4 regions of the Methylobacterium sp. AC433 genome follow, and region 4 is predicted to be linked to each of the others. Evidence: predicted binding sites of a transcription regulator. Region 4 holds the regulator's gene; each other region holds the start of a gene.
The links. Region 4 encodes LexA, which represses DNA repair genes until DNA is damaged. Its sites were predicted from a motif close to TGTTCNNNNTGTGTTCNG; they were not measured.
Positions count from the first base shown of each region.

Region 1: uvrA (excinuclease ABC subunit UvrA) is a predicted target of LexA. The motif match lies at 5,578-5,595, and genes of this name have one in related genera.
Region 2: parE (DNA topoisomerase IV subunit B) is a predicted target of LexA. The motif match lies at 5,296-5,313, and genes of this name have one in related genera.
Region 3: AC0IWM_RS16680 (DUF3072 domain-containing protein) is a predicted target of LexA. The motif match lies at 2,956-2,973, and genes of this name have one in related genera.

Region 1 is NZ_CEEDBN010000003.1:189,624-197,452, reverse strand. It holds gene hflX (GTPase HflX) at 1-64, shown strand, start outside; gene AC0IWM_RS06900 (fasciclin domain-containing protein) at 161-739, opposite strand; gene AC0IWM_RS06895 (transporter family protein) at 988-1,980, opposite strand; gene uvrA (excinuclease ABC subunit UvrA) at 2,481-5,456, opposite strand; gene AC0IWM_RS06885 (methyl-accepting chemotaxis protein) at 5,943-7,829, shown strand, end outside.
Region 2 is NZ_CEEDBN010000018.1:35,513-43,341, reverse strand. It holds gene topA (type I DNA topoisomerase) at 1-1,066, shown strand, start outside; gene AC0IWM_RS20460 (methyl-accepting chemotaxis protein) at 1,462-3,087, shown strand; gene AC0IWM_RS20455 (PhoX family protein) at 3,167-5,143, shown strand; gene parE (DNA topoisomerase IV subunit B) at 5,411-7,465, shown strand; gene AC0IWM_RS20445 (outer membrane protein) at 7,625-7,829, opposite strand, start outside.
Region 3 is NZ_CEEDBN010000012.1:74,521-82,349, reverse strand. It holds gene AC0IWM_RS16695 (ATP-binding protein) at 58-1,383, opposite strand; gene AC0IWM_RS16690 (response regulator) at 1,454-2,173, opposite strand; gene AC0IWM_RS16685 (MarR family winged helix-turn-helix transcriptional regulator) at 2,179-2,691, opposite strand; gene AC0IWM_RS16680 (DUF3072 domain-containing protein) at 2,986-3,267, shown strand; gene AC0IWM_RS16675 (Flp family type IVb pilin) at 3,417-3,650, shown strand; gene AC0IWM_RS16670 (acyltransferase family protein) at 3,702-5,723, opposite strand; gene AC0IWM_RS16665 (TetR family transcriptional regulator) at 6,168-6,752, opposite strand; gene AC0IWM_RS16660 (efflux RND transporter permease subunit) at 6,829-7,829, opposite strand, start outside.
Region 4 is NZ_CEEDBN010000013.1:89,032-96,860, forward strand. It holds gene AC0IWM_RS17495 (outer membrane beta-barrel protein) at 1-834, opposite strand, end outside; gene AC0IWM_RS17500 (FkbM family methyltransferase) at 1,176-2,006, shown strand; gene sfsA (DNA/RNA nuclease SfsA) at 2,058-2,765, opposite strand; gene AC0IWM_RS17510 (DUF937 domain-containing protein) at 2,931-3,716, shown strand; gene lexA (transcriptional repressor LexA) at 3,953-4,705, shown strand; gene AC0IWM_RS17520 (ComEC/Rec2 family competence protein) at 4,699-6,978, opposite strand; gene gltX (glutamate--tRNA ligase) at 7,162-7,829, shown strand, end outside.

The DNA.
Region 1 (7,829 bases), on a different contig from region 4:
GGAGAAGGAGCCGCGCTTTCTCAACCGATTCGAGGGCGCGCGACGCCTCAACCGGGTGAGCTGAGGGAGCATACGCACCCCGCCGTCTCCGAACGCGAAACGCCCGCGATCCTCTCGGATCGCGGGCGTTTCCGTCAGATGGGCGGTCGTTCGACGGGGATCAGGGCTGGAGCACACCGTTGATGACGTGGATGACGCCGTTCGACTGCATCACGTTGGCGGTGGTGACGGTGGCGGTGCTGCCCTTGGCATCGGTCACGTAGACCTTCTTGCCCTTCGCCTGGACGATGAGCGGCTCGCCCTCGACCGTCTTCAGCTGCGCTTCGCCGCCGCCATCCTTGGTGAGCTTCATCAGGTCCTTGGCCGTGTAGGTGCCGGGGACCACGTGGTAGGTCAGGATCTTGGTGAGCGTCGCCTTGTTCTCGGGCTTGACCAGGGTCTCGACGGTGCCGGCCGGCAGCTTGGCGAAGGCGGCGTTGGTGGGCGCGAACACCGTGAAGGGGCCGGGGCCGACGAGGGTGTCGACGAGGCCTGCGGCCTTCACGGCGGCGACCAGCGTGGTGTGGTCCTTCGAGTTCACCGCGTTCTCGACGATGTTCTTCGAGGCGTACATCGGCGCGCCGCCGACCATCGGGTTCTTCGCGAAGGCCGCGACCGGGAAGGCAGCACCGACCGAGACGGCGAGTACGACGGCGGCGATCCGGGACGCCACCGGACGACGGGTGTAATGATTGATCATGAAGCGCATCCTTTGAGAAACGGGTGCCCCGTCGAGGGGGTCAGCGGCCGTTACGGGGCGCCGTGGCAGAAAGTTTCAGGACGCCAGCAGTTGGAGCGCGGATTGGTGAGGATTACACGGGCTCGGATCGCCGGATCCTGCCTTGGACACTGCCGTCCGAACAAACGAAAGCCCGTCCGACCAAGGGTCGGACGGGCTTCGCGCGATCCGTGCGGCGGCGAGGAAACACCTCGCCGCCGGCGTCTGGATCAGTACTTGCGGATGATCGGCGCGGGAGCAGCGGCGACCGGGGTCGGGGAGTACAGCGGCACGATCAGGCGGCCCGAGATCTCGGTGCTGTCGAAGGTGCCGGCGCTTCTGACGACGGTACGAGCGACGTAGACCTGCGCCGTGACGGGCCCGAAGTCGTAGCCGACGAGACCACCCATCAGGAACCGGCCGCGATCGGGGACACCGGCCGGGTTGGCAGCGTTGATGATGTTGCCGCCCTTGAACTGGGTGTCGAAGTTGTAGGTGCCGTACGCGATCGCGCCGATCTCGAACTTGCCGAACTTCTTGGTCGCGGTCAGGTCGAGGTTCAGGGCGTCGGAGATCGAGTAGACCGTGGCAAGACCGCCACGGTTATTGCCGCCGAACACCGTCGGTGAGTCGTAGATGTTAGCGGTCAGGTTGGCGGTCAGGTTCCAGCCGTCACCGGTGTAGCTGGCTGCAACACCGAAGCGGTAGGTGTTCGAGGCAAGCTGGCCCAGAGTAGCGCCGCCGGGCGGTAGGAGATTGACGCCATTGTTCGTGGTCAGAACACCACGATCACCGTTCAGGTCGTTCAGGTAAGCGCCGCCCAGCAAGCTGACGCCGAAGTTGTTGCCCAGATCGAAGGCCCAAATGCCGCCGACGAAGGTACCGACGTTGAACGACAGATCCCGGATACCATTGCCGCCCCTGTCCTTGCCGAACACGAACACGGTCGGGGGAGCGACGAGCAGCTCAACGCGGCCGCCGAACGGCACGAAAGGGGTCGACCAGACAAGTACCGGGACGTTGACGCCAGCGTCGACGGCCGACGGCCGGTCGCGGTTCTGATAGACGAAGGTGTTCAGCGCATAGATGCCCTCGGGCAGCGGCGCGCCGGTGGCCAGGCCGACCTGCTCACCCGGAACGGTGGTGGACTGCGCGTAGGATGCGGTGGCGGTCATGCTGGCCGTGAGCGCGAGCGCTCCGGCGACGAGCCAGTTCTTCGACATTTTTACTCTTCCTTCCCAAGGATTTCAGGCGTCCGCCGCGTAGCCATCCGAACCATTCTGCCGATGCGCCGCTTGTTCGCAGCTTGTTTGCAGTTGGTCCGGCGGCCCCCCTTGCGGCCCGTTCTCAAGTCTCAACGTCGAGAACTATTCTACAGGACGCCGCGGAAGGACAGCGGAATGCTTGGAAACGGGGCAGTTCGACCCGCACCGTTGCGCAAAAGCCGCATTTTCGATGCAGTGCCGCGGAAGGATTTGTTAACCTTTTGAGCAGGTTGGCGGAGCCGAACACGCCGCTTTCGGAAGCCCTCACGGCAAAATACCGCTGAACACTCAGGCTGTTATGGTTACGGTTCCGCGGTGGGAAAATCCGGCAAGAGCGTCCGGGCCATTGGGCAGGCAGGACCGTCCGGTGCACGCGTTTCGGCCGAATGATGCGCCGCGAAACGCCTCGCGTTCGATCCGGCCGGGCGAATCGCCGGGTATCGCGGAGCCCCGGAGAGCTATTCGGCGGCGGCGCGGCCCTTCGCAGAGGCAGCGGCGGGGCGCCGGGCCAGGACGTCGCGCAGGAATCGCCCGGTATGGCTCGCCCGCGACTTGGCGATCTGCTCGGGCGTTCCTTCGGCCACGACGACGCCGCCGCCGTCGCCGCCTTCGGGACCCATGTCGATCACCCAGTCGGCGGTCTTGATGACTTCGAGGTTGTGCTCGATCACCACGACCGTGTTGCCCTGATCGACGAGTTCGTGGAGCACCTCCATCAACTTGGCGACGTCGTGGAAGTGCAGCCCCGTCGTCGGCTCGTCCAGGATGTAGAGCGTGCGGCCCGTGGCCCGCTTCGACAGTTCTTTGGAAAGCTTCACGCGCTGGGCCTCGCCGCCCGACAGCGTGGTGGCCTGCTGACCGACCTTGACGTAGCCGAGGCCGACCCGGGCCAGGGTCTCCATCTTCTCACGGATCGTCGGCACCGCCTTGAAGAGGTCGGCGGCCTCCTCGACGGTCATGTCGAGCACGTCGGCGATGGAATGGTCGCGGTACTTCACCTCCAGGGTCTCGCGGTCGTAGCGACGACCCTTGCAGACGTCGCAGGTGACGTAGACGTCCGGCAGGAAGTGCATCTCGATCTTGATGACGCCGTCGCCCGAGCAGGCCTCGCAGCGCCCGCCCTTCACGTTGAACGAAAACCGCCCGGCCTGATAGCCGCGCGCCTTGGCTTCCGGCAGGCCGGCAAACCAGTCGCGGATCGGCGTGAAGGCGCCGGTGTAGGTGGCCGGGTTGGAGCGCGGGGTGCGGCCGATCGGCGACTGGTCGATGTCGATGACCTTGTCGAGGTGCTCGAGACCGTCGAGCCGCTCGAAGGGTGCGGGATGCTCCAGGGCGCCGTTCAGGGATTTCGCCACCGCCTTGTAGAGCGTGTCGATGATCAGGGTGGATTTGCCGCCGCCGGAGACGCCGGAGATGCAGGTGAAGGTGCCCAGCGGGATCTCCACCGAGACGTTCTTCAGGTTGTTGCCGCGGGCGCCGACGAGGCTGAGCTTGCCCTTGCGGCCCTTGCGGCGTGCGGTCGGGACACGGACGCTCATCTCGCCGGTGAGGTACTTGGCGGTGAGCGATGCCGGATTCTTCAGGACCTCCTCGGGAGTCCCCTGGGCGATGATCTGGCCGCCATGGATGCCGGCCCCCGGGCCGACATCGACCACGTAATCGGCCTGCAGGATGGCGTCCTCGTCGTGCTCGACCACGATCACCGAGTTGCCGAGGTCGCGCAGGCGCTTCAGTGTGCCGAGCAGGCGCTCGTTGTCGCGCTGGTGCAGCCCGATGGACGGCTCGTCGAGGACGTAGAGAACGCCGGTGAGCCCGGAACCGATCTGCGAGGCGAGGCGGATGCGCTGGCTCTCGCCGCCCGAGAGGGAGCCGGAGCCGCGCGCCAGCGTCAGGTATTCCAGCCCGACATCGATCAGGAAGGTCAGGCGGTCGCGAATCTCCTTGAGGATCCGGTAGGCGATCTCGTTCTGCTTGTCGGTGAGCTTGCCCGGCAGGTCCGAGAACCAGGCGTGGGCGTCGCGCACCGAGAGAGCGGTGATCTCGCCCACATCCTGCATGGCGATCTTGACCGACAGGGCTTCGAGCTTCAGGCGCTTGCCGCTGCATGTGGCGCAGGGCGTCTCGCTCATGAAGCGCGCGATCTCCTCGCGCGAGGTATCGCTCTCGGTCTCCTTGTAGCGCCGCTCCAGGTTCGGGACGACGCCCTCGAACGGCTTATTGACCTCGTAGGCCCGCATCCCGTCGTCGTAGGCGAAGCGCACCGCCTCGGGCCCGGTGCCGTACAGGACCACGTCGCGGGCCTTCGCCGGCAGGTCGCCCCAGGGCACCGTGGTCTTGAAGCCGTAGTGGCGGGCCAGCGCGTCGAGGGTCTGGCCGTAATAGGGCGAGGTCGACTTCGCCCAGGGGCCGACCGCGCCACGCTTCAGGCTCAGCTTGGCATCCGAGATCACGAGTTCAGGGTCGATCCGCATCTCGTGCCCGATGCCGCCGCAGGTCGGGCAGGCGCCGAAGGGATTGTTGAACGAGAACAACCGCGGCTCGATCTCCGCGATGGTGAAGCCGGAGACGGGACAGGCGAAGCGCGACGAGAAGGTGATCGCCTCGCGCGGCGTCTCGCCCTCGGGCGTGTCGGCGAACTCGATCAGGGCAATGCCGTCGGCGAGGTCCAGCGCCGTCTCGAACGAATCCGCCAGACGCGCGGCGATGTCCGCCCGGACCACAATCCGGTCCACCACCACGTCGATGTCGTGCTTCAGCTTCTTGTCGAGCTTCGGCACGTCGTCGATGGCATAGTACTCGCCGTCGACACGCAGGCGCTGGAAGCCCTTCTTCTGGAACTCGGCGATCTCCTTGCGGTACTCGCCCTTCCGACCGCGGATGACCGGCGCCAGGAGGTAGAGGCGGCTCTTCTCCGGCAGGGCGAGAACCCGGTCCACCATCTGGCTGACCGTCTGGCTCTCGATCGGCAGGCCCGTGGCCGGCGAGTAAGGGATGCCGACCCGCGCCCAGAGCAGGCGCATGTAGTCGTAGATCTCGGTGACGGTGCCGACGGTCGAGCGGGGATTCTTCGAGGTGGTCTTCTGCTCGATCGAGATCGCCGGCGAGAGCCCGTCGATCTGGTCGACGTCGGGCTTCGACATCATCTCGAGAAACTGGCGCGCATAGGCCGAAAGGGATTCGACGTAGCGGCGCTGACCTTCCGCATAGATCGTGTCGAAGGCGAGCGACGACTTGCCGGAGCCGGACAGCCCGGTGAAGACGACGAGCCGATCGCGCGGGATCGTCAGGTCGATGTTCTTCAGGTTGTGCTCTCGGGCGCCCCGCACCGAGATGACGCGCGCATCACGGGCGCCGTCGAACAGCGCCTCGATCTTGGCTTCGACCCGCTCGGCCTCGGCTTGCGATGTCTTGGCGGCGGCTTTGGCTTTGGCCATGGAGTCTCTTCGGAAACGTCTGCGGCGCGGAACTCGGCAGGACTCGACCGGAGCCCCCGCGGCATGTCGGGCGCGCCACCGCGTCGGGCAAGGCGCGCGCCGCGCATATCCGCCCCTCAGCTAGAACAAAATGCGTACGCGGACAACATCGCGAGGCTTTCGAACGGCGTGGCGCGTCCGCCAATGGGGACGGTGCGAAGACATCCGCAGATTTCCCAGCCGCTGCGACGCTTCTCCGGAACCCGGATCGCCGACAGCGCAGGATGCATCGACCGAGCACGATCGCCGAAGGGACGGGTGCGATCCCGAAACCGAGGGCCGCATCGAATCAGGCACGCAACAGGATGTCTCGACACAGGTTCTTGCAGCAAATCTGCCCAAAATCTAAGATCTCTGATCAAAAAATGAACATGCGGCAGCGGCGAAACGCAACTTTTACCGGAGACGTCGACAGTGTCGGCAACGATTTCACGCAGGTCTCGCTCCATGTCTACCGGTCTGTTCACGTCGCTCCGCACGCGCATACTTCTGGTCGCGCTCGCACCCTGCCTCGCTTTCGCGCTGGTCGTGGGACTTGCCGTCACCGAGCGGATGGACATGCGCACCCGGATGACGAACGTGCAGGCGCTCGTCGGCATGGCGGGTCGCATCAGTGCCCTGGTGCACGAGGTTCAGCGCGAGCGCGGCGCGTCCAGCCTCTATCTCGGCGCCAAGGGCACCCAGTTCCGTGCCGAGCTCGACGCCCAGCGCCTGCGCACCGATTCCGCCCACAAGGCTCTGGAAGAGGGTCAGGGCGGCCTCGATCTCGCCGCCGTCGGAGCCGGCGTCGTCCGACGCCACGATGCGCTCAGCGAGCAGCTCTCCGGCATCGGTCCCCATCGCATCGCGGTGGACGCGCTTGGCCGGACGCCGGCGCAGAACATGGGGCTGTATTCGGGCGTGATCGCCAACGCGCTCGATCTCGTGCGCGAAGTCTCCCAGGTCGCCGCCAGTGCGGACCTTGCCGCGCGCATCGCCTCCTACTCGTCCTTCCTGGCGCTCAAGGAACTTGCCGGACAGGAACGGGCCGCCGCCTCGGCGATCTTCGGTGCCGGCCGCATCGATCTGTCCGGCCACGAGCGGCTGGCGGGCCTCAGCGCCGGCCAGACCCTCTACGAATCCCTGTTCCGCCTGGGCGCCGAGCCGGCGCAGGCCGCGCTCCTCGATTCCGGCAAGGCCGCGCCCGCCGCCCGGGAAGTCGACCGCCTGCGCCGCCTCGTTCTCGATACGCCCGCCGGCAACGCGCTCGCCTTCACCGACGCCCCCGCCTGGTTCGGCCTCGCGACCCAGCGCATCGACGCCCTGAAGACCATCGAGGACCGACTCACCGCCGATCTCGGCGTGGCCGCCGGAGCCGCCAGGGCCGAGGCCGAAAGGAGCGTCATGCTCTGGACGGCCGTCGGCCTCGCGACCCTGGGCCTGTCCTGCGGCCTCGCCTTCGCCTTCGGCACCGCCATCGCCCGCCCGCTGACCCGGATCGCCGCTTCGCTCACGGCGATCGGGCGTGGCGAGGAGGCTGGCACCATCCCACGGCGTGGTGCCCGCGAGGTCCGCGCCATCGCGGCGGCGGCCGTCGACTTCCAGGCCAGCGTGGCCGAGCGTCGGCGCATCGCCGCCGAGGCGGACCACGTCACCGCCAACGCCGCGGCCGCCCGGCGCGCCGAGATGGAAGCGCTCGCCGATCGCTTCGAGGCTCAGGCCAGCGGCATCGTCGAGGCGGTCTCGGCGGCCTCGAGCCAGCTGGAGACCGCGGCCTATGCCCTGACGCAGGCTGCGAGCGACACCGCATCCCTCAGCGGCTCCGTGGCCGCCGCCTCGGCCGAGACCGCGGCCACGGCGGATACGGTGGCGGCCGCCACCGAAGAGCTGAGCGCCTCGGTGCGCGAGATCGGCAACCGGGTCGAGGCCTCGAGCGCGGTCGCGAGCGAGGCCGAGCGCGATGCCGCCCGGATGGCCGAGGACGTGAACCGCCTGGCGCAGGCGGCGAGCAGCATCGGGGAGATCGTCGGTCTGATCACCAGCATCGCGGCCCAGACCAACCTGCTGGCGCTCAACGCCACCATCGAGGCGGCGCGGGCCGGCGAGGCTGGGCGGGGCTTCGCCGTCGTCGCCGCGGAGGTGAAGAGCCTGGCGACCCAGACCGCGAAGGCCACCGAGGAGATCGGCGCCAAGGTCTTCGAGATCTCGCAATCGACGGACGCGTCTGTGACGGCGATCGGCGGGATCATGGAAGTCATCCAGCGTCTCGGCCGGATCTCGGGCGACATCTCCGCGGCGGTGGATCAGCAGGAATCGGCCACCCAGGAGATCGCCCGCAACACCGTCCTCACCTCC
Region 2 (7,829 bases), on a different contig from region 4:
CCTCAACGACCTCCTGGGCGCCCACATCTTCCCCGAGAAGGCCGACGGCTCGAACCCGCGCACCTGTCCGACCTGCGGCTCCGGCCAGCTCTCCCTGAAGCTCGGCAAGTTCGGCGCCTTCGTGGGCTGCTCGAACTATCCGGAGTGCAAGTACACCCGCCAGCTCGCCGCCTCGGGCGTCGAGGGCGACGGCGAGGGCTCGTCCGAGAATGGCGGCCAGCCCGGCACGCGGGTCCTCGGCAACGACCCCGTCTCCGGCCTGCCCGTGACGGTGCGCGACGGGCGCTTCGGCCCCTTCGTGCAACTCGGCGAGGCCTCCACCGAGAAGGAGGCGCCCAAGCCCAAGCGCTCCTCGATCCCGAAGGGCACCAGCCCGTCCTCGGTCGACCTGGAGATGGCCCTGAAGCTGCTCTCCCTGCCGCGCGAGGTCGCCCGGCACCCCGAGACCGGCGAGCCGATCCTGGCCAATCTCGGCCGCTTCGGACCCTACGTGCAGCACGGCAAGATGTACGCGAATCTGGGCCGCGACGACGACGTGCTGGAGATCGGCGCCAACCGGGCCATCGACCTCATCGTCGCAAAGGAGCAGGGCGGCGGCCGGCGTGGGCCGGCGGCCGATCCGGGCCGGCCGCTGGGCGAGCACCCCGAGACGGGCAAGCCCATCGTGGTGAAGTCGGGCAAGTACGGTCCCTACGTCACCGACGGCACCACCAACGCCACGCTGCCCAAGACCATGGCCGCCGAGGCGGTCGACCTGCCCCAGGCGCTGGAACTGATCGCGGCCCGGGAAGCCGCGGGCGGCGGCAAGAAGAAGGCTCCGGCGAAGCGGGCGGCGGGTGCCAAGGCCCCCGCCAAGAAGGCGCCGGCTAAGAAGGCGGCCGCCAAGAAGGCTCCGGCCAAGGCGAGTGCGGCCGAGGGACGTGCGGCGGATGCCGATGAGGTCGCGGCCGAGCCCGTGGCCAAGTCCGCTCCCAAGTCCGCTCCCAAGTCTGCCTCGAAGTCCGCTCCCGAGAAGCCGGCGCAGAGTGCCGACACGCCCACCGCGGCGGCTCGCAAGAAGGCCTGAGGCGCAAGACGGCCTGAAGCGCCCGCGCAAGTCGACATCCCCTTCGTCCCCCGACCGCCGCGGTTTCATCCGAAAACCACGACGGTCGGGGGACTGCGATCCGCTCGACGGCGGCAGGCCGACAAGTTCCCCGGACGTGAGATCCTGCCGGCCTCGGCGTTCCGTCCCGACGAATCCCGAATACGTGATCGGTCCCGCGCTCGAAATCCGGGCGCTGCGGATCGGCGCGCGCCACGTTGTTAGCGATTGCTTACGGGGTCGTGCCGAACATTGCGGGCATGCGATTCTTGTCGAGACAACGGGCCGCCCGGCCCCCCGCGACTCCCGCGCACGCCCCGCCCCTCGCGGAGCCTCGGGCGGGGGCCGATCCGTCGCCGCAGGCCGGCCACGGCGATGTGCTGGACGCGATCGAGAGCGACGTCCTCAAGGCGATCGGCAATGTCGGCGATTCCATCGCGGTCACGCGCACGGAGATCGTGGACATGCAGGCGGGGCTGGCCGCCATCCGCGCCCGCATGAGTCACCTCGCCGCGGCGGCGGAGGCGGCGAGCGCGGCGAGCGCTGGCTTCACCGGGCGGACCGAGGGCCTGTCCACGGTCTCGACGCGCATCACCGACGCGATGGACCAGGCCTCGGGGCATCTCGACCAAGCGGGCAGCCGGGGCGCCGAGGCCCGGGCCCTGATCGGCGCCCTGGCGACGGCCGGCAACGAGATCGCCAGCATCGTCGACACCATCTCGACGGTGGCGCGCCAGACCAACCTGCTGGCGCTGAACGCCACCATCGAGGCGGCCCGGGCCGGCGAGGCGGGCCGCGGCTTCGTCGTCGTGGCAGCCGAGGTGAAGGCCCTCGCGGTGGAGACCGCCCGGGCGGCCGACGATGTCCGCAGCCGGATCGCGCGGCTGCGCGAGGGGGCGACCGCCTCCAGCGCGGCTATCGGCGCGGCGGCGGAGGCGATCGAGGCGGTCCGGCCCGCCTTCGGCACCGTGCGGGGCATCGTCGACCAGCAGGTCGGGATCGTCACCCACGTGGTCTCGGAGGCCACGCGCACGGCGGGCCTGATCGCGGACGTGAGCGCCGGCGCCGGCGAGACCAGCGCGGCCACTGTCGCCCTCGATCGACGGGCCGAGGCCATGGAGAGCGCGGCCGGCCAGGCCGCCGAGGAGGCCGCCGGCCTCGGGCGCCGCTTCGTCGCCGTGATCCGCCAGAACGAGATCGGAGACCGGCGCCGGGCCGATCGCTACCCGGCCGACCTGACGGTGGAGATCCGCGGTGGCGCGCGCACCCGCACCATCGACCTCAGTGCCGGCGGCGCCCTGCTGGGCCGGCCCGAGGCCGGGCCGGAGATCGCCGCCGGCCAGAGCCTCGACCTCGACATCGCCTCGATCGGCGCCGTCCGGGCGCGGGTGGCGGCGGTGAGCCCCATGGGTCTGCACTGCGCCTTCGACGGGTTCGATGCCGGAACGGACGCGAGGCTCGCCGACCGGCTCGGGGCGATCCAGGCGGAGTACGCCCCCCTGGTCGCCCGGGCCCAGGGCCTCGCCGGCCGCATCGGCGGCCTGATGCAGGCCGAGATCGCCGCCGGGCGCCTCTCCCCCGCCCTCCTGTTCGACACCGACTACGTGGCGGTGCTCGACACCAACCCGCGCCAGTTCACGACCCGCTCGGTCGAGGCCCTGGAGCGCCTGCTGCGCCCGGTGCTGGAGGCGCCGCTCGCCGAGGACCCGGCGATGATGTTCTGCATCGTGGCCGACCGGAACGGCTACGTGCCGGTGCACAACCGCGCGGTGTCGCAGCCGCAGCGGCCCGGCGACCCCGTCTGGAACAACGCCCACAGCCGCAACCGGCGCATCTTCGACGACCGCACCGGCATCACCGCGGCGCGCTCCACCCGCCCGGCCACCGTCCAGGTCTATCGCCGCGAGGTCGGCGACCGCATCGTCATGGTGCGCGAGGTCGACGCGCCCATCCGCGTCCAGGGCCGGCACTGGGGCGCCTGCCGGACGGCCTACCGCTTCTGACACCGAGGGCGCTGTCACACCGGTGCCATGCGTGCCGGCTAGCGGAAGAGTTTGCCACCCGCCTTCACGGACCCGACGCATGACCGAACCGACGCGAACCCGCTCGCAGGCCGCGGAGGCGGCGGAGGATCGCGGGTCGAACGGCAGCGCCAACCCGACCTTCGGCGACATCGTCGCGGCGCGCTTCGACCGGCGCGACCTCCTGCGCGGGCTGCTCGGCGTCGGCGCCATCGCGGCGGTGGTGACGCCCCGCGCCCTGGCCGCCGGGGCGGCGCAGGCCGCCGAAGCCCCCGACACCCGCTTCCCCTTCGCCGAGATCGAGGCCGGATCGGACGCGCACCATCACGTCGCCGCCGGGCACGACGCCGAGATCCTGATCCGCTGGGGCGACCCGGTGCTGCCCGGCGCGCCGGCCTTCGACCCGCGCAACCAGACGGCGGCCGCGCAGAGCCAGCAGTTCGGCTACAACAACGACTTCGTGGGCTACTTTCCTATGCCGGGGGCGGCCGACCCGGCGGCGCACGGCCTCCTCGTGGTCAACCACGAATACACCAACGAGGAGCTGATGTTCCCGGGCCTCGGCCGCCAGGACATCAAGGCCGTCGCCTTCAAGGGCATGACCCGGGAACTCGTCGACATCGAGATGGCGGCCCATGGCGGCTCGGTCATCGAGATCCGCCGGCAGGACGGCAAATGGGCGGTGGTGCCGGATTCGCGCTACGCCCGCCGCCTTACGGCCGCGACGCCGATGGTCCTGACCGGCCCGGCCGCCGGCACCGACCGGGTGCGGACCGCGGCCGATCCCGGCGGCCGGGCGGTCCTCGGGATGATCAACAATTGCGCCGGCGGCACGACCCCCTGGGGGACCTGGCTGACCTGCGAGGAGAACATCAACTACTACTTCTCGGGCGCCTTGGCCGAGAGCTCGCCGGAGGCCGCCAACCACAAGCGGTTCAACCTGCCGGCCAGCGCCTATGCCTGGGGCCGCTTCCACGAGCGCTTCGACGTCTCGAAGGAGCCCAACGAGCCCAACCGCTTCGGCTGGGTGGTGGAGATCGACCCGTTCGACCCGACCTCGACCCCGAAGAAGCGCACGGCGCTGGGGCGCTTCAAGCACGAGGGCGCGGCGGGCATCGTCGCCAAGGGCGGCCAGTACGTGATCTACCAGGGCGACGACGAGCGCTTCGACTACGTCTACAAGTTCGTCACCGAGGGCCGGGCCGACAGCGGCGACCGCGACCTCCTCGATTCCGGCACCCTGCACGTGGCCCGCTTCGACGCCGACGGGCGCGGCACCTGGCTGCCGCTGGTGTTCGGCCAGGGGCCGCTGACGCCCGGGAACGGCTTCCACGGCCAGGCCGACGTGGTGATCGGCGCCCGGCTCGCCGCCGACCGCCTCGGGGCCACCAAGATGGACCGGCCCGAGGACGTCGAGGCCAATCCGAAGACCGGCAAGGTCTACGTGATGCTGACCAACAACGGGAAGCGCAAGGCCGACCAGGTCGACGCCGCCAACCCGCGCGCCGACAACCGCTTCGGCCACATCGTCGAGCTCACCCCCGACGACGGCGACCATGCCGCCCCCGGCTTCACCTGGGAGATCCTGGTCCGCTGCGGCGATCCGAGCGTCGCGGCGGTGGGCGCCACCTTCTCGTCGGCCACCACGGCGAACGGCTGGTTCGGCATGCCGGACAATTGCTCGGTCGACGGCCTCGGCCGGCTCTGGGTCGCCACGGACGGCAACGCGCCCTCGCGCACCGGCCGCAACGACGGCATCTGGGCGGTGGAGACGGAAGGGCCGGGCCGCGGCACCGGCAAGCACTTCTTCCGCGTGCCCGACGGCGCCGAGATGTGCGGCCCCTATTTCACGCCGGACGACACCACCTTCTTCGTCGCCGTCCAGCATCCCGGCGAGGCCGACGAGGAGGACCCGAAGGCGGTGCCCGCCACCTTCGAGGCGCCCGCCACGCGCTGGCCCGACTTCGACCCGTCGATGCCGCCCCGGCCCGCCGTGCTGACGATCACCCGCCGCGGCGGCGGCCGCGTCGGGACCTGAGGCGGGGCGCGGGAGGGACGCGCGTTCCGCAACGATCCACCGATCACGCCACCGTCAGGCCTTCTTAACCACATCCATACCATGTCATGGGGTGGTACGCCCTGTGCGGCGGGGGCTTCCGGCCCCTGCTCCACCAGGCGGGAACCCCTTTCTGTTTCCGGTTTGTTCCGGTATGGTGAGAGGATGAAGGCGAATGCTGCACGGTCTCCCTCTGCGATCCGGCCCGCGAAGCCCGCGGCCTCACCATCACCCGCGCGAGGCGCTCCGGTGAGCGACCCCGCACGCGATCTATTCGCCGGCGGCAAGGCGCCCGCGCCGAAGGCCGCCGAGCGCCGCAAGCTCGAGGCCGCCGTGGCGCCGCTCGCGCCGCCGCCCGTCTCGGCGGAGGCCGGCTACGACGCCTCCACCATCGAGGTGCTGGAGGGGCTGGAGCCGGTGCGCCGCCGCCCCGGCATGTATATCGGCGGCACCGACGAGCGCGCCCTGCACCACCTCTTCGCCGAGGTGATCGACAATTCCATGGACGAGGCCGTGGCCGGCCATGCCAGCTTCATTGAGGTGGAGCTGGAGGAGAGCGGCCACCTCATCGTCACCGACAACGGCCGCGGCATCCCCGTCGACCCGCATCCGAAATACCCGAACAAGTCCGCGCTCGAGGTCATCATGACCGTCCTGCACGCGGGCGGTAAGTTCGACTCCAAGGTCTACGAGACCTCGGGCGGCCTGCACGGTGTCGGCATCTCGGTGGTCAACGCCCTCTCGGACGAACTCGAGGTCGAGGTCGCCCGCAGCCAGACCCTCTACCGCCAGACCTTTTCGCGCGGCCACGTGCAGGGGCCGCTGGAGACCGTGGGCCGGGTGCAGAACCGGCGCGGCACCCGCGTGCGCTTCCACCCCGACGCCGAGATCTTCGGGGCGCTGAAGTTCGACCCCCGCCGCCTGTTCAAGATGGCGCGCTCCAAGGCCTACCTGTTCGGCGGGGTCGAGATCCGCTGGCGCTGCGCGCCCGCCCTGCTCGAAGGCCTCGACGACGTGCCGGCCGAGACCGTGCACCGCTTCCCCGGCGGCCTGCGCGACTATCTCGCCCGCGACCTCGAGGGCAAGGAGCTCGTCACCGACGCGATCTTCTCGGGCAAGATCACCAAGCCCGGCGGACACGGCTCCCTCGAATGGGCCGTCGCCTGGATGGTGACCGACGACGGCGTCTCGGCCTCCTACTGCAACACCATCCCGACGGCCGAGGGCGGCACCCACGAGAGCGGCCTGCGCGTCGCCCTGCTGCGAGCCCTGCGCGAGCATGCCGAGCGCGTCGGCCAGGCCAAGCGCATGACGGCGGTGACCACCGACGACGTCATGGCGACCTGCGCCTCGATGCTCTCGGTGTTCATCCGCGAGCCCGAGTTCCAGGGCCAGACCAAGGACAAGCTCGCCACCGTCGAGGCCTCGCGCATCGTCGAGACCGCGATCCGCGACGCCTTCGACCATTGGCTCGCCGCCTCCCCGGGCCAGGCCAACAAGCTCCTCGACTGGGTGATCGACCGGGCCGAGGAGCGCCTGCGCCGGCGCCAGGAGAAGGAGGTCGCCCGCAAGTCCGCCACCCGCAAGCTGCGCCTGCCGGGCAAGCTCGCCGATTGCTCCAAGGCGGGCATGGCCGGCTCGGAGATCTTCATCGTCGAGGGCGATTCGGCCGGCGGCTCGGCCAAGCAGGCGCGCGACCGCGCCACCCAGGCGATCCTGCCCTTACGCGGCAAGATCCTCAACGTCGCCTCGGCGAGCCGGGACAAGCTCGGCGCCAACCAGCTGATCTCGGACCTGACCCAGGCGCTCGGCTGCGGCACCGGCACGGGCTACCGCTCGGAGGACCTCCGCTACGAGAAGGTGATCATCATGACGGACGCCGACGTCGACGGCGCCCACATCGCCTCGCTGCTGATCACGTTCTTCTACCGGCAGATGCCCAAGCTCATCGACCGCGGGCACCTCTACCTGGCGATCCCGCCGCTCTACCGGATCAGCCAGGGCGCCAAGACGGCCTATGCCCGCGACGACGACCACAAGGCGCAGCTGATCCGGACGGTCTTCAAGAACGGCAAGGTCGAGATCGGCCGCTTCAAGGGCCTCGGCGAGATGATGCCGGCGCAGCTGAAGGAGACCACCATGGACCCCAAGAAGCGCACGCTCCTGCGGGTCGAGGTGCTGGACGAGGCCCGCGACTCCACCGGGGACGCGGTCGAGCGGCTGATGGGCAACAAGCCCGAGGCCCGCTTCACCTTCATCTCCGAGCGCGCCGCCTTCGCCGACGGGGCCGAGCTCGACATCTGAGAACGCGCTCGCCCGCGCCTTCGGCATTCCGGAGAAGCGGGCGATCGACGGGCGCTCGGACAGGACCCCAGACGCGAGAAAGCCCGGCCGCGAGGCCGGGCTTTCTCGTTGGCCCGAGCCCGCGCGACCGGATCGGTCGCGCGGGCGGCCGTTCGGATCCTAGTAGGAGCCGAACTTGTAGTTCAGGCCGGCGCGGACGACGGCGAACTCGGTGTCGCGGACCTGGCGGCCGCCGCTGACGAGCACGACACCCGGGCTGGTGACGCTGACTTCCTGGCCGGCGTTGTTGACCGCGAAGACGCCGTTGTTGCGGTTGCCGCGGTCGAGGTTCACGTACAGGCCTTCGACCTTCAGCGTGACGGCC
Region 3 (7,829 bases), on a different contig from region 4:
GACGGATCGGCCACGCTTGCCTGCGGTCCACGCTTGCCTGCGATCGATGAGCCCGGATCAGGCCGGGATCCGGACCGTGGCTCGCAGGCCCCCGAGCGGGCTGTCGTGCAGGCTGACGTCGCCGCCATGCGCCCGGGCGATGTCGCGGGCGATGGAGAGCCCGAGGCCGGAACCGCCGGCATCCTGGCGCGCGTCGTCGAGGCGCACGAAGGGCTTGAACACCTCCTCGCGCTGCTCGGGCGCGATGCCGGGCCCGTCGTCGTCGATGGAGACCAGGAAGGCGCGGGCCTCGCGCCGGCCGGTGATGGCGACGGTCTCACCGTAGCGGGCGGCATTGGCCGCGAGGTTGAAGAGGCAGCGCCGCATGGCGTCCGGCCGCAGGGTCAGCTGCGGATGGTCCTCCATCTCCACGGCCTCGACATGGGCGCCGAGGCGCTCGACGTCGGTGCGCAGATCCTCGAGGAGCGCCCGCATGTCGGTGGGCACCGCCACCTCGCCCGAATCGCCGCGGGCGAAGGCGAGATAGGCCTCCAGCATCCGGCTCATCTCGTCGACGTCGCGCTGCAGGTCCTCGACCTCGGGGGTCTGCTCGACCAGGGCGAGGGAGAGCTTGAACCGCGTGATGATGGTGCGCAGGTCGTGGCTGACCCCGTTGAGCATCGTCGTGCGCTGCTCCATCGCCCGCTCGATGCGCCGCTTCATCTCGATGAAGGCGTGGCCGGCCTGGCGGACCTCGCGGGCGCCGCGCGGCCGGAACTCGATCTCGCGGCCCTTGCCGAAGCTCTCCGCGACGGCGGCCAGCCGCAGGATCGGCTTGATCTGGTTGCGCAGGAACAGGATGGCGACGCCGAGCAGCACCAGGGACGAGCCGCTCATCCAGAGCAGGAAGATGTGCGAGTTCGAGGCGTAGGCCATGCTGCGCCGGGCGGTGACGCGCATCACCCCATCGGGAATCGAGACCCGGATCTCGATCAGGCTGGAGCGGCCCACGGTATCGATCCAGTAGGGACGCCGGATCTGGCGCCGGATCTCGTCGGAGAGCGCCTCGTCGAGGATCGAGAAGAACGGCCGCGGTCCCGCCGGCGGCAGCTTGGCCCCCTTCAGGATGTCGACGTCGAGGTTGAGCCGGTCGTTGGCGATCCGGGTCAGGGTCTCGGAATCCTTGTCCTGGGGATAGCTCTCGTAGATGTCGATCAGCGCGGCGACGTCGGCGGTGACGGCCGAGGAGAGTCGGCGCGTCACGAGCTGCCAGTGGCGCTCCATGAAGGTGTAGGCGATCACCGACTGGAGCAGCACCACCGGCGCGATGATGATGATCAGCGAGCGCGCATAGAGCCCCTTGGGCAGGACGTCGCCGATGGCGCGGCTGACCAGCCGCCACATCCGTCCGGGCCGGGGCAGGGCGGCGAGGCGGGTCGCCGTGCGCTGGAGGAGGCCGGTGGCGGCCATGGGCTCAATCGACCGCGAGGCGGTAACCGACGCCCCGCACCGTCTGCAGGAACAGGGGATTGGCCGGATCGACCTCGGTCTTGCGGCGCAGGCGGTTGATCTGCACGTCGATGCTGCGCTCGGCCGCGAGGCCGCCGCTTCCGGCAAGCGCCTCGCGCTCGACGTTGGCGCCGGCGGCCTGGGCCAGGATGGTGAGGATCTCCCGCTCGCGCTCGGTGATTCGGATGACCTCGTCCTCGCGGCGCAGCTCGCCGCGGTCGATGCGGTAGGCGAAGGGTCCGAAGGTCACCGTGTCGTGGGCGAGGGCGCGCCCGCTCCCCGCCTCGCTGCGGCGCTTGATGATGTTCGACAGGCGCAGGATCAGCTCCCGCGGCTCGAAGGGCTTGGGCAGGTAGTCGTCGGCGCCGATCTCCAGGCCCATCACCCGGTCGTTGGGATTCGAGCGGGCGGTCAGCATCAGGATCGGAACGCGCGAGGTCTGGCGCACCTCCCGGGCGTAGTCGAAGCCGCTCTCACCCGGCATCATCACGTCGAGCACCAGGGCGTCGAAGACGAAGCACTGCGCCTTGGTGCGGGCTTCCGGCACGTTGCCGGCGGCGGTCACGCGAAACCCCTGCTCGTAGAGGAAGCGCGACAGGAGCTCCCGCACCCGGCGGTCGTCGTCGACCACGAGGATGTGCGGCGCGTGGTCGGGCAGGTCGGTATTCGCGCGGGCTCCGGCCATGGCCATCAGGCGACACTCCGGGCGCGCCGGGACATCAGGCGCTGCACGGCCGCGCGGGCGTCCGGCTCGATCATGCCGAACAGGAAACTCTCGGCGGAGAGGGGCGTCTCGCCGCCGCGCTCGGACGCCGCGAGGGCGCGCGCCACCCGCCGGCTCTGGACCCGCATGAGGTCGCCGGCCAGGTCCGCCCCGGCGGCGGTGCAGAACAGCAGCCGCTGGCGCCGATCGCTGGTGCCGGTCTTCTGCGCGATGTAGCCCTGCTCGATCAAATCCTTCAGCACCCGGTTGAGGCTCTGCTTGGTGATGCGCAGGATATCCAGGAGTTCGGCGATCGTAAGACCCGGATAGCGGTCGACGAAGTGCAGCACCCGGTGATGCGCCCGGCCGAAGCCGTACTGGGCCAGGATGCGGTCGGGGTCGCCGACGAAATCCCGGTAGGCGAAGAACAGCAGTTCGATGAGGTCGTCGCCGGAGCCGGAGCCGGAGGCGGGCGGCGCGTCGGCCTCGGCATCTCTCATCGCGTGGGCAGTCACGTCCGGGGCGACCTCGATTTACGTCAGCGTTGTTGACATGTTCCAGCCCCGTCGCGACCCGTCAAGTCTCGCGGCGGGGCCGATGCCGCGGCCCGGAGCCATCGGTCCGGCCGATCCCGTCCCCGCACGACCGTCGCGGTCGGAACCGCCGCCGGGCGCGCGCCGCCGGCTCCGTGAGACAACTGACCGCGGGACAAGGCTCCCGCCGCGGACCGGCATCAGGAACCGGTCCGCAGGCCCCGCGTTCACCAGAACATTTCGTGAACTGGAGAAACCATCATGGCCAGCACCCAGGCATCCAAGTCCAAGGCTTCCGAATCGAAGACTTTCGGGTCGGAGGCGGACGAGAACCCGAAGACAGACCCGAAGGACGTCTCGAACCAGATCAAGGATCCGAGCCAGTGGACCACCGGCGGCGAGCCGATGACCGGCGCGCAGGCGTCCTACCTGAAGACCCTGTCCGAGGAGGCCAAGGACCCGGAGGCCTTCGATCCCGATCTCGACAAGGCCGAAGCCTCCCAGCGCATCGACGCCCTGCGCAAGGAATCCGGCAAGGCCTGATCGGGTCGCTCGGGCCGCCGGCACCGTCCGGCGGCCCGAGGGCGTTTCCCTAGGGCGAGCCGAACCTTCGACGATCCGCTTAAGTCCTCCGCAAGGAAGGTTTCGTATCCTCTCCCCAGAGCGAATTCGGCGAAAGACGTCACGGGGCCATGACCGAACTGGACATCGAACACTCCAGGAGTCGGCGGAACTCTCGGACGCGATATGGTCTCCAGGACCTGACCCGGCGCTTCCTCGATGACACGTCCGGCTCGACGGCGATCGAGTACGGCCTGATCATGGCCATGATCTTCCTCGTGATCGTGACGGCGATGCGGTACTTCGCGGACCAGACGGGCGCGATGTACAACTACATCAGCGCGAGCCTCAACAAAGGATCCTGACGGCGTGAGACCGGTCACCCGGTGCGCCGGACGGGTCCCCGGCGGCATCGGTCACTCGCCGCCTGGACGGGCCATCTCCTGCGGGAAGGGGCGCACGAGGCGATCCAGGAAGTCGAATTGCCGGCCCTGGATGACGCTCCACCGAAGGTGGACCTGATCGCGATACAGCGGTCGCATCGCGGCGGTCGCCGCCGGGCAGATGTCCCCCTCACACATCCACGGGGCCGGTTCGAGCACCTCCGCGCCTATCTCCTGCGCCACGGCCCTCAGCCGGTCGTGGATCGGCTGGCTGAGCCGCCGGAAACGTCCCAGATCGATGGATTGCACGTCCGTCGTGTCCTGCCCCAGGTACAGGCGCTTCGCCAGTTCCTGAGGAAGGTCGACGTTACTGAACGGATAGGTGAGGAGGATGACCACCTCCGCCCCGGATCGCCGCACCCGCTCCAGCCGTTCTTTCAGGCGCCCCATCGACGCATCGAGCTGACCGGGCAGGGTCTCCGCCGTCCAATCCGCGCAGCGGTCGCCCTCGACGAAGCAGACGGTCTCTGCCGGGCGGAAATAGCCCGACCACAAGGAGGTGACGACCACGCGCCGATACGCCCCCGTCTCCGCCAGCGTCAGGGCATGATCGAGGAAGGTCCCGCACACGTCCCCCGGCCCGCGGCGCTTGGCACCGGGCAGGATCGGACAACCGCCCTGAGTCACGAAGGTCAGGTTCGGGCGGGCGATGCCCTCGCGCCCAGCCCATCGGCCATAGATCGCTTCGGCGATCGAGTCTCCGAGGAAGAGGACGTCACCCCGCGTCCCTCCCGGCTGCTGGCAGCCCCGCAGCACCCGATCCTGCTCCAGCCGCTCGCAATGTGCGGGGAATGCCCAGTCCGAACTGGCCGCGGCGAGATCCGCGAAGACCGCGGCGCGGTCCGGCCGACGCTCCTGGAGCCCCTGGTGGCGCACGGCGTAGCCGGACAAACCGGCAACCGCCCCGATCATCACGATCAGACCGAGGCGGCCGCTGCCCTGCCAGGACATGTCGGCGAACCGCGTCCGTTGCACGAGCCGGCCCATCAGGACCATGAGGACGAGGAGACCGATTCCAGCGACGGGCGGGACCGGCAGCGAGAAGTAATGGATCGCGACCGCGATGGGCCAGTGCCACAGGTAGATCGCGTAGGACCAGTCTCCGAGGAGCTGGGCGGCCGGAAACGCGATCAGCCGCGATGATGACCGGTTTGCCAGCAGGAACAGGCAGGTCGCCGCCACGGGCAGCGTGGCCCGATAGGAGGGCCAGGGCATGAAGGCATCGAAGCCGACGATGCAGAACAGCAGGACGGCGAGGCTCGCGACTTGGAGCGCCCGCGACGTCCGCTCGCGCGACCAGACGACCGGGTGCAGCGCGACGAGGCCGCCGGCGAGCATTTCCCAGGCACGGGTCGGCAAGAGGTAGAACGCCGCCGATTGGTAGGCCAACGGCGTCACGATGCACAGGGCCAACGACACTCCGCAGCCGAGCCAGATCAGCAGGCGCAACAGGCGCAGGCTCGGCGCGACTTTCCGTGCGGCCGCGAGAACCACAGGGTAGAGGATGTAGAACTGCCACTCGACCGAAAGCGACCACGTGTGCAGCAGCCATTTCAGATCGCTCTGCCGATCGAAGTACCCGGCTTCCTGATAGTATTGAATGTTGGAGTAGAAGCCGAGCGAGCCGATGATATGCCGGCACAACTGCTTGAGCGCGAGCGGATCGAGGAGAACGATCCCGAATATGAGCAGGGTCAGGCACAGGCCGAACAATGCCGGTACGATACGATCGAAGCGGGCGGCGTAAAATTGCAGGAATCCGAACCGGTGCTCCCGCAGGCGTCCGGCGATGATCCGCGTCATCAGGAAGCCGGAAATGACGAAGAAGATGTCGACGCCGACATACCCCCCCGCGAATCCGAAGACTTTATAATGAAACAATACGACAGCAACGACGGCGATCGCACGGATGAAATTGATGTCTTTACGAAAACTGGAGGCTTTCACGCCCGAAGCGACAGGGCGGCTGCGGTCAAACGCCTGCTTATCGATCAAATGTCGGCCGCCTTACGTAAATATTAGCAATCGCACTTTTTTACAAAATCGCAGAACATCAAGTCAATACCGTTTTTCGTGTTTCTACATTCACGAATACACTAATGTATCAAATGTGTGTGTGAATTGTTATTGATCTTCAATACGCATGAAGACCGCATCTAGACTGCATATAAGCGACAATAATCTTTACCTCACGAAAATGTGAAATCCTCTTGGTCTTTCCTCTTCTGACATCTGAATACTGAAAGGAAAGGTCGCGAATCTCGACTTTGGAAGCATACATCGACGATCGGTGCGCTCCGAGGGACATCGATGCGCGTGCCCTCGCATCGAACCGCTTCACTCGGTCACATACGGGCGGAAGCCCGGCTCGACTCGGAGCGAGGTCGGTCCCCAGGGTCCGCGAGCGCCTTCCGAGATCCGAAGGCTCTCCCGAAGGCCTCAGAGCGCGCGGTCCGAAGGGGTCGGCACGGCCGGTTCGCCGCGCTCGGCGGTGGCGGCCCGCGCGGCCTGGAGGAGGTCCTCGGCCAGGCTCGTGTCATCCACCGCCCGGGCCAGGACGACGGCGCCGACGAGCGTCGCGAGCTTGGCCAGGGCCCGCTGCCGGCGCCGCTCCTTCGCGCCCTGGGGGGAGAGTTCGGTCAGGAGGGTGAGGAGGTTGCGGACTCCCTGGGTGAAGCGCCCGCGCAGGAGGCTGCCCACCGGCTCGCGCGCGACGTCGTTCGCCAGCGCCGCGAGGGGACAGCCCATGCCGGGCGCCTGGACGTGCCCGAGGGACAGGTAGTTGCCGATCAGAGCGTCCACCGTTCCGCGCCTCTCCTCACCCAGGGCGGCGTCGAACGCCTCGACCGCGAGGGCATCCTTGCTGGCGAACTGGCCGTAGAATCCGCCATGGGTCAGCCCGGCCGAGGCCATGATGTCGGCCACGCCCACCCCATTCAGGCCGCGCTCCCGGAACAGGGCCGCGGCGACCTCGACGACGCGCTGGCGGTTGAGCCGGGCCTGCTCCTGCGAAACTCTCGGCATCGTGGCCCTCCTGCCGCCTGAACAGTCTTATATAGATGCGGATCGTCATCAAAACAGATCCGCCCCGGCATCGCCGTCAGGTTCCGCTCGCGTGCGGCGTCGCCGCGACCCCGACCGCGCCCTCCAGGCCGCGGGAGGCCCGCCCGACACGGAACCACAGGGCGTAGAGGGCGGGCAGGAACAGCAGGGTCAGGAGCGTGCCGACGCCGACGCCGCCGATCAGCACGTAGGCCAGCGCCCCCCAGAACACCGAGTGGGTGAGGGGAATGAAGGCCAGCATGGCGGCGGCCGCCGTCAGGATCACCGGGCGCGCCCGGCGCACGGTGGATTCCACGATGGCGTCGTAATCGCCCAGGCCCGCCGCCTGGTCGTGGTGGATCTGGTCCACCAGGATCAGGGTATTGCGCATCAGGATGCCCGACAGGGCGATCAGACCGAGGATCGCGTTGAACCCGAAGGGCTGATGGAAGAGCAGCAGGGTCGGTGCGGCACCCACGAGGCCCAGCGGCGCGGTGGCGAAGACCATGAACATGGTGGCGAACGAGCGCACCTGGATCATGATCACGGTCAGCGTCACGATCAGCATGATCGGGAACACCGCCACCAGGGACATCATCGCCTTCTCGCTCTCCTCCACCGCGCCCGCCGTGTCGATGCGGTAGCCCGGCGGGAGCTTGGCCTTGATCGGCGCCAGCAGGGGGAAGACCTGGGCGTGGATGTCCGGCGGCTGGCGGCCGTCGAGCACGTCGCCCTGGACGCGGATGTAGGTCTCCCGGTTGTAGCGCTTGAGCACCGCGTCCTCGGTGCGGCTCTCCAGGCGTGCCACCTGCGAGACCGGCACCTGGCGCCCGTCCTTCGTCGTCAGCGTCAGGTCGCCGATCTCGCCGAGCGAGCGCCGCTCGGGGCCGGGGCTGCGCAGGACGACGTCGACCGAGCGCAGGTTCTCGCGCACCTGGGTGGCGGGCGTGCCGTTGAGGTAGGCCTGCAGCTGCTGGCCGGCCTCCTTCGGGGTCAGCCCGATCAGGCGCAGGCGCTCCTGATCGAAGGCGAGGTGCAGGCTCGGGGTCTTGTCGCCCC
Region 4 (7,829 bases):
CAGCGACACCGGGGTGGCGTACTGGAAGCGCAGGCCGCGGCGACCGAACGGGTCTGCGAGGTCGAAATTGGTGAAGCTCGAGAAGTGCGTGCCGCCGTTGATGCCGATCGTGTTGGCGGCGTCGATCTTGTAGGTGATCGCTCCGGTGACCCAATTGATTTCACCGGAATAGAAGCCGTCGGTCGCGGCGAACGAGGCCGCCCACGGGCCGTCCGAGTAGTTCACCTGCACACCCTGGTTGATCACGTTCTCCTGGCCGAAGAGGAGACCGCGCGAGATGTTGAGGTTCTGGAAGGTGAAGGGCAGCTCGGAGCCGATCAGGGTCGGCATGCGGCCGCCCTGGATCGACCAATTATCGTTGATCACGTACTTGCCGTAGGCGATCGGAACCGGGGAGTAGAGCAGATCCGTCTGGTCGAACGTGCCGTAGATCGGAAGGCCGAGACCGGGGATCGAGTAGGCGCCGAAGGCGGCGTAGAACTGGAAGGGGCCGTCAGCCTTCTGGATGAAGCCCATCAGGTTCGAAACGTCCACGCGACCGGCGCGATCGCTCGGCAAGGGGGCGGGCGAGAACGTGTACTGGTTCGGCTGTGTGTAAAAGTAGCCCGTGACCGCGCCGCCGACGTAGATGTCGCCGAAGGCGCCGAGCGTCAGGCAGGCCGGGTTCGGGTTCTGCTTGATCACGCCGCCATAGGCCGGGAACGTGATCTCGGCCTTGCAGGAGGCCGGGGGAGCCGGAACGGCCAGCACCTTCGCCGGGATGTCGGCTGCGAAGGCACAGACCGACGACAGCAGGACGGCTGAGAGGGCGAGGAGCGAGCGGTGCATGGTCATGGGGAACTCTGCGGAGGAATCTGCGTTATGGCGACGTTCTCAAAGGTTCCCCGCTACGGCAAAGCTATCCTTTGTGCATGCGCCTACTTTTAAGGCAATCTAGCCCCGTCCATACTGGTTTCAGTCGTGGTGTTGCCACAATGGAACAGCTTTGGCCTCGGAAGGCCGCTCTCGGGGATTTGTCCCAGCTTGCAGGAAATTTCTCGGGCTGGACGGGTGGTGCAGCTTATCGCCGCTCTCCGTCCGCGCGCTGAGGGGGCACGTCCGGCATCGACTTCGGGCCAGGGCCTCGTGTCGCCTTCGCTTGCCGCCGCGCCCGCGCGCTGGCATCAGCAGGCACGATGAAAGACACGCAGCCCTACGGCACCTACGCTCCCACCGGCCTCGTCGCCCGCATCGCCCAGCAGACAGGGCGGATCTCCTACGCCAGCTGGGCGGGCCGGCGCCTCGCCCTGTTCCTGCGCCGGGTGGCGATCGGCCTTTTGCGGGGCGCCCCCCTCGACGTCGAGCGCTACGGCGCGCGCATGCGGCTCTACCCCTACAACAACAACTGCGAGAAGAAGGTGCTCTTCACGCCGCAGTTCTTCGATCCGGAGGAGCGCGAACTCCTGCGCTCGAAGCTTCAGCCGGGCTGCACCTTCCTCGATATCGGCGCGAATATCGGGGCCTATGCGCTGTTCGTGGCAGCCTTCGCAGGGCCGCGCGCGCGCATCCTCGCAGTCGAGCCGCAGCCGGACGTGTTCGACCGCCTGACCTACAACATCGCTCAGAATCCGTTCGGGACGGTGAAGGCGGTGGCCTGTGCCGTCGCCGACAAGGCCGGCGAACTCACCCTGTTCGTCGATCCGCGCAACCGGGGCGAATCGAGCTTGAAGATCGTCGGGACGAACGAAGGCGCGCAGATCCGGGTGCCGGCCCTGCCGCTGCTCGATCTCGCCCGCGGCGAGGGGATCGAGCGCATCGACGCCATGAAGCTCGACGTCGAAGGGGCCGAGGACCTGATCCTGGAGCCGTTCCTGCGGGCGGCCCCGGCCGCACTCAGGCCGGGCCTGCTGATCGTCGAGAACGGCACCGATCAGTGGCAGATCGACCTGCCTGCCCTCCTGGAACAGCACGGCTATCGCCGGATCGCCCGCACGCGCCTCAACCTGATCTTCGAGCGGGCCGCCTGACGGCGCGTCGTTCCCCCCTCTACCGAGCCGGCTTTCGCGGAGACGGGCGTCCTACAGCACCGGGATGGCGTCGGCGATGGTGATCCCGCCGGGGCCGATGCGGCAGCGATGGGCGTGCACGGCGACGCCAGCGGCCCGTGCGGCCTGGAACGCCCGGTCGAAGACTGGGTCGAGGTCCCGGGCCACGTCGAAGCGGTCGGCCCACATCTGCACCACGATGACGACCATCGCGCGGCCCCCGGCCTCCACAACCGCAGCCAGGTCCGCCATGTGCCGGGCGCTGCGAGCGGCGACGCAATCCGGGAACTCCGCGAGGCCGGCCCGGCGCATCAGGTGGCAGTTCTTCACCTCGACGTGGCATGGCGGCACTTCCTCGCCCGTGGCGAGGAAGTCGACGCGGCTGGCCTGCGCGTAGCGGACTTCCGGGCGCAGGACGGTGTAGCCGCCGAGCACCGGCAGGCTGCCGTCCGCGAAGGCTTCCGCCACCAGGGCGTTCGGCCGCATCGTGTTGACGCCCACCCATTGCCGCCCGCCGGGCAGGTCCGCCTCCACCAGTTCCCAGGAGAAAGCCAGCTTGCGCGTCGGGCTCCGGGTCTCGGACACGAGTGCGCGCGCGCCCGGAACCGCGAGGCCCAGCATCGCCCCGGGATTGGGGCAGTGGGCGGTGACCAGGGAGCCGTCGCCTAGTTCCATGTCGGCCAGGAAGCGCTTGTAGCGACGCACGAGGCGCGCCTCGATCAGGGGCGCGGAGAAGCGCATCGGCGGATCCGGGGCAAGAAATAGGTTGATGCGGGCTCCCGTCGGCGCGGAATCGGGCAGTCCTGAGGCGCCTGGGCTGGTCAGTGCTACCCGGATGCGACAGAATTCGCGGGGCGCGCCCCGGGTCGTTAGCCGGGAAAGCCGCTGTTCGTCCGCGAGGCCGCCATGTTCAATCTGTTCGACATTCTCCAGGCGCAGGCGGGCGCCAATGCGCAGGGATTCGGACGGCAGTTCGGCCTGTCGCCGGAACAGGGCCTGCGTGCGATGGAGGCTCTGATGCCGGCGCTGACCATGGGCCTGCAGCGCAACGTCGCTCACGATCCCACCGGCTTCGCCCACCTGTTCAACCTCGTGGGGCCGACTGCCCCCATGGCACCGAGCGCGACGCCGCAGATGGACATGCTGGTCAAGCAGTTGTTCGGCTCGCCACATCTCAGCCAGGCGGTGCTGCAGCAGGCGGCGACCGTCAGCGGCGTCGCGATGCCGGCCCTGAAGCAGATGCTGCCGGTCATGGCCGGTATGGTGGTGGCGGGGATCGTCCACGTCATGATCAACCAGGCGCCTGCGCCTGCGCCGGCCTCGCGCGCCGAGGCGAATCCCTTCGGCTTCCCCCCCAACGCCTGGTCGGAGATGATGGAGGCGTTCCTGAAATCGGGTGCCTCCGCCGCGAGTCCCGCGCCCTCGCCGCCTCAGGCGCGGGCGCGCCCGACGCCGCCCCGGCTCACGGCCCCGTCACGGCCAGGGGCCGATGCACCGGACAAGACTGCTGCGGACGCCCCCTTCGACGTGATGCAGCAGATGTTCCAGACCGGCCTGGAGGTGCAGCAGGAAAACGCGCGCGCCATGCAGCGCCTGTTCGACACCTTCTGGCAGGATCCCCGCGTTTCCACCGAGGCGGGGGGCGAGGCCCCCGGTGCCAAGCCCCGCAGCGGACGGACCCGGACGTCGTAGCGCCACCACACCGTCGTCCGCGACAGGCCGCTCCCGATCGGGCCAGGGCCCCGACGCGTCCGCGGCAACGGGCATCCGTGAAGGGATCTGCCCACGGCGCGGTTCCGGCCATCCCCGGCACCTCGAGGGCTCTTGACAGGAACCCTTGCAGAACACTTACGGAACGTTTAATGTGTTCGTGGTTTGTTTCTGGTGCCATCCGCCGCGCTTCGTGGCGCTAACGAAGAGTGTCCCGCATGTTGACGCGTAAGCAGCTGGACCTGCTCCAGTTCATCCAGCTTCGGATGCGCGAGAGCGGCGTTCCTCCGTCCTTCGACGAGATGAAGGACGCCCTCGATCTGAAGTCGAAATCGGGTATCCACCGCCTGATCACGGCCCTCGAGGAGCGCGGCTTTCTGCGCCGGCTGCCGAATCGGGCGCGCGCCATCGAGGTGATCCGGATGCCGGAGAGCCTGGGCGGGAACGCGGGCGCGTCCCGCGCCGCTCCGGCTCCCGAGGTGCGCCGCTTCACGCCTAGCGTGGTCGAAGGTGGCAAGGGCAAGGGCTTGCCGGCGGGTGCCTCGGTGTCCCGCCTGCCGACGACGCAGGCCACTGACGAGAGCGGCCGGGCGGTGACCATCCCGGTGATGGGCCGGATCGCGGCCGGCACGCCGATCTCGGCCATCCAGGAGCAGAGTCACTCGGTGACGATGTCGCCGGACTTCCTCGCCGGCGGCGAACATTACGCCCTGGAGGTGCGCGGCGACTCGATGATCGAAGCGGGAATCCTCGACGGGGACCTCGTGGTCATCCGTAAACAGGACACCGCGAATACCGGCGACATCATCGTGGCGCTCATCGACGACGAGGAGGCGACCCTGAAGCGCCTGCGTCGGCGCGGTTCATCCATCGCCCTGGAAGCCGCGAACCCGGCCTACGAGACCCGCGTGCTCGGTCCGGACCGGGTCCAGATCCAGGGGCGCCTGGTCAGCCTCGTTCGTCGCTACTGAAGGCTCTCGCCGTCCGGTTCGTCACCGGACGAATCCGACGGATCGCCAGTTCGGTCCGGCGCCGCTCGCGGCGTCGGCGGGCTGAACAGGTCCGATGGGGCCGGTGCCGCTTCCGTTGGTTTTCGTGACGAATTCGCGCGCCAGGGGACGAGGTCACCAAAACGTTTGGCCGTCGCGCGTACCGGGCCATCGCGGGCGAGGCGAATCGACGTCGCGCCGTGTGACTGCAGGAAATTCCGGTCGACGATGATCGGCGCGGCACAGCCTGGAGGGGCGGATTGCCGGGAAATCAGGATCTCGGCCCTGGCGCAATCCTCCCCGAGCGCGCGCTTGTCGGTGGTCAGCGCGAGCGCGCGGCCGTCTGGCGTGATCAAGGTGCAGCCGAGGCGATCGCAGCGCGCCCCCTGAAACGCTGGGACGTCTTCCACCTTGCGGCCGTCGCCATCCGCCTTCAGCCATTGCCCGAGGACGAAGGAGGGTGGCCGCCCCAGAGTGGCGAGCCGCCCGCTGCGGTCCCGGATCGCCGCACCCGCCCCCTCGCGATCGATGTAGATGTCGTGGCGATCCGGAGTGGCCGCGCAGGCGATGCCGATTGCCGCCGGAAGCAGGCCGAGCCAGCGCAACGACGAGGCCGGGAGGGTCAGGACGATCAGCGCGGATGCCATGAGACCGAGAGCACCCGCCCCGAACGCCGGAATCACCACGACCGCGTGCCCGAAGCCCGCGATCCAGGTGGAGATCGTCAGCATCCCTCGCACAGCGAGGCCCATCGCCCACCAGACCGGCTGATCCAGGGCAAACGGATAGGCGAGGATGCCGAGGACGGCCGACGGCATCACGGCCAGGGAGACCAGCGGCAGGGTGAGCGCATTCCCCACCAGCCCGAAGGGCTGGATCGTCTGGAAATGATAGGTCGCGAAGGGAGCCGTGGCGATCTGTGCGACGAGGGTCGTCGCCAGGGTGCCGACGATCGCCGTGGTCAGCAGAGCGAAAGCGCGGGGCAGCAGGCCGATCCCATCGCGGCGCAGCCCGCGGCCGCCGATCAGCGGTGCGCAGGCGATCAGGCCGGCGACCGCTCCGAACGACATCTGGAAGCTCGGGCCGAGGAGCCCCTCCGGCTCGCGCGCCAGGGCGATCAGGGCGGCGATCGCCAGGTTCCGCATGCTGAGGGCCGGCCGGTCGACCAGGATCGCGCCGAGCATCACCAGGGTCATGATCAGCGACCGCTCGGCCGCGATGTCCCAGCCGGAGAAGACGCAATAGGCCGTCACGCCCACCATGGCGACGATCGCCGCGAGCTTCTTGATCGGCCAATGCAACGCTGCGTACGGCAGCATGGCCAGCAGCGCACGCACGAGCCAGAACACCACGCCGGCCGCCAGGACCATGTGCAAACCGGAGATCGAGACGACGTGGTAGATTCCGGCGGCGCGCAGAATATCGTTGGTCTCGCCGCTGATCAGCCCGCGCTTGCCCGTGACGAGGGCTGCCGCCACGGCTCCGGCCTGCCCGCCATTGGCATCCGTGATCCGGCGCGTCAGGGCGTTCCGCGCCGCGTCGACGGCGGCGGCGAGGCGAAACTGCCGGTCCGCGGTTTCGGGCACCGGCCGCACCTCGACTTTGCCGACGAGCGAGCCGACCGCGCCGATCTCGCGGAAGAAGGCATCCCGGGCGAAGTCGTAGCCACCGGGCCGGGCGGCTTCCGGTGGCGGGAGCAGCCGCGCGGTCGCGGCGATGTGGTCGCCGGGCTTCAAGGTGTTCGCCTTGCGGTAGGAGACGCGCACCCGGGTCGGCCGGACCTCGGGGCCGAGCGTACCGAAGCGCTCGACGCGGATGATCAGGCGTGCGCCCTCCTCCCGCTCGTCCAATCCCTCGATGGTTCCGAGCAGGGGCGCGATGGTGGTGCGGGCCAGGATCGGACCGCTCACGCGCTGCACCCGCGCCGTTGCCGCCGCGAAGCCGAGGAACGCCGCGATGGCTGCGACCACGAGGGCGAGCCCGATCGGACGGCTCGCGAGGAACGGAGTCGTCCCGGCCAACAGGCCCGCCGCCACGAGCGGCGCCAGGACCGACGGTGTCCCTTGGGTGCCCAGGAAGAACACCAGGATGCCACAGCCGAACGCGACGGCAATCCATGCGAAGAGGCGGCGCTGCTCGATTTCGCGGTTCCACCCGGTGCGGAGCCAGGCGACGACGAGGCCGGCACCTGGTCGACGCGCGGCGAGGTGGCGCGTGATGCGCCCCATCGCAGCCGCCGCACGTGCCTGTGCCATCGCGTGAACCTCCGGCCCATGTCCCTATCAGGGAGGCAGCGATGGGCGCCGGCGATCCTCGGACCCTGCGACCCGGGGACCTGGACGATTTCTTAACGCTGGCCCGCGCGCATGCTACACGCGCGGTTCCGGGCCGGTCGATCCGCTTCCCGCCCGTTTCACGAGCCATTCAAGTCCAGATTGATGTCGTCAGCCGTCGTCACGCGCTTCGCGCCCTCGCCTACGGGTTACCTCCACATCGGCGGTGCTCGCACGGCCCTGTTCAACTGGCTCTATGCCCGCCGCTTCGGCGGGCGCATGCTGCTGCGCATCGAGGACACGGACCGGGAGCGTTCGACCCAAGGGGCCATCGACGCGATCCTCGACGGCATGCGCTGGCTCGGCCTCGATTGGGACGGAGAGGTCATCTACCAGTATGCCCGTGCCGCCCGTCACCGAGAGGCCGCCGAGGCACTGCTGGCCTCCGGCAATGCCTATCGCTGCTATGCCACGCCCGAGGAACTGACGGCCATGCGCGAGGCCGCCCGGGCGGAGGGACGGCCCCTGCGCTATGACGGCCGCTGGCGCGACCGCGATCCGTCCGAGGCGCCTTCCGGCGTCAAGCCGGTGATTCGCCTGCGCGCGCCCACCGACGGCGAGACGGTGGTCGATGACGGCGTGCAGGGGCGCGTGGTCTGGCAGAACAAGGATCTCGACGATCTCGTGCTGCTGCGCTCGGACGGCAACCCGACCTACATGCTCGCCGTCGTGGTGGACGACCACGACATGGGCGTCACGCAGGTCATCCGGGGCGACGACCATCTCACGAACGCCGCGCGCCAACGCCAGATCTACGACGCCCTGGGGTGGGA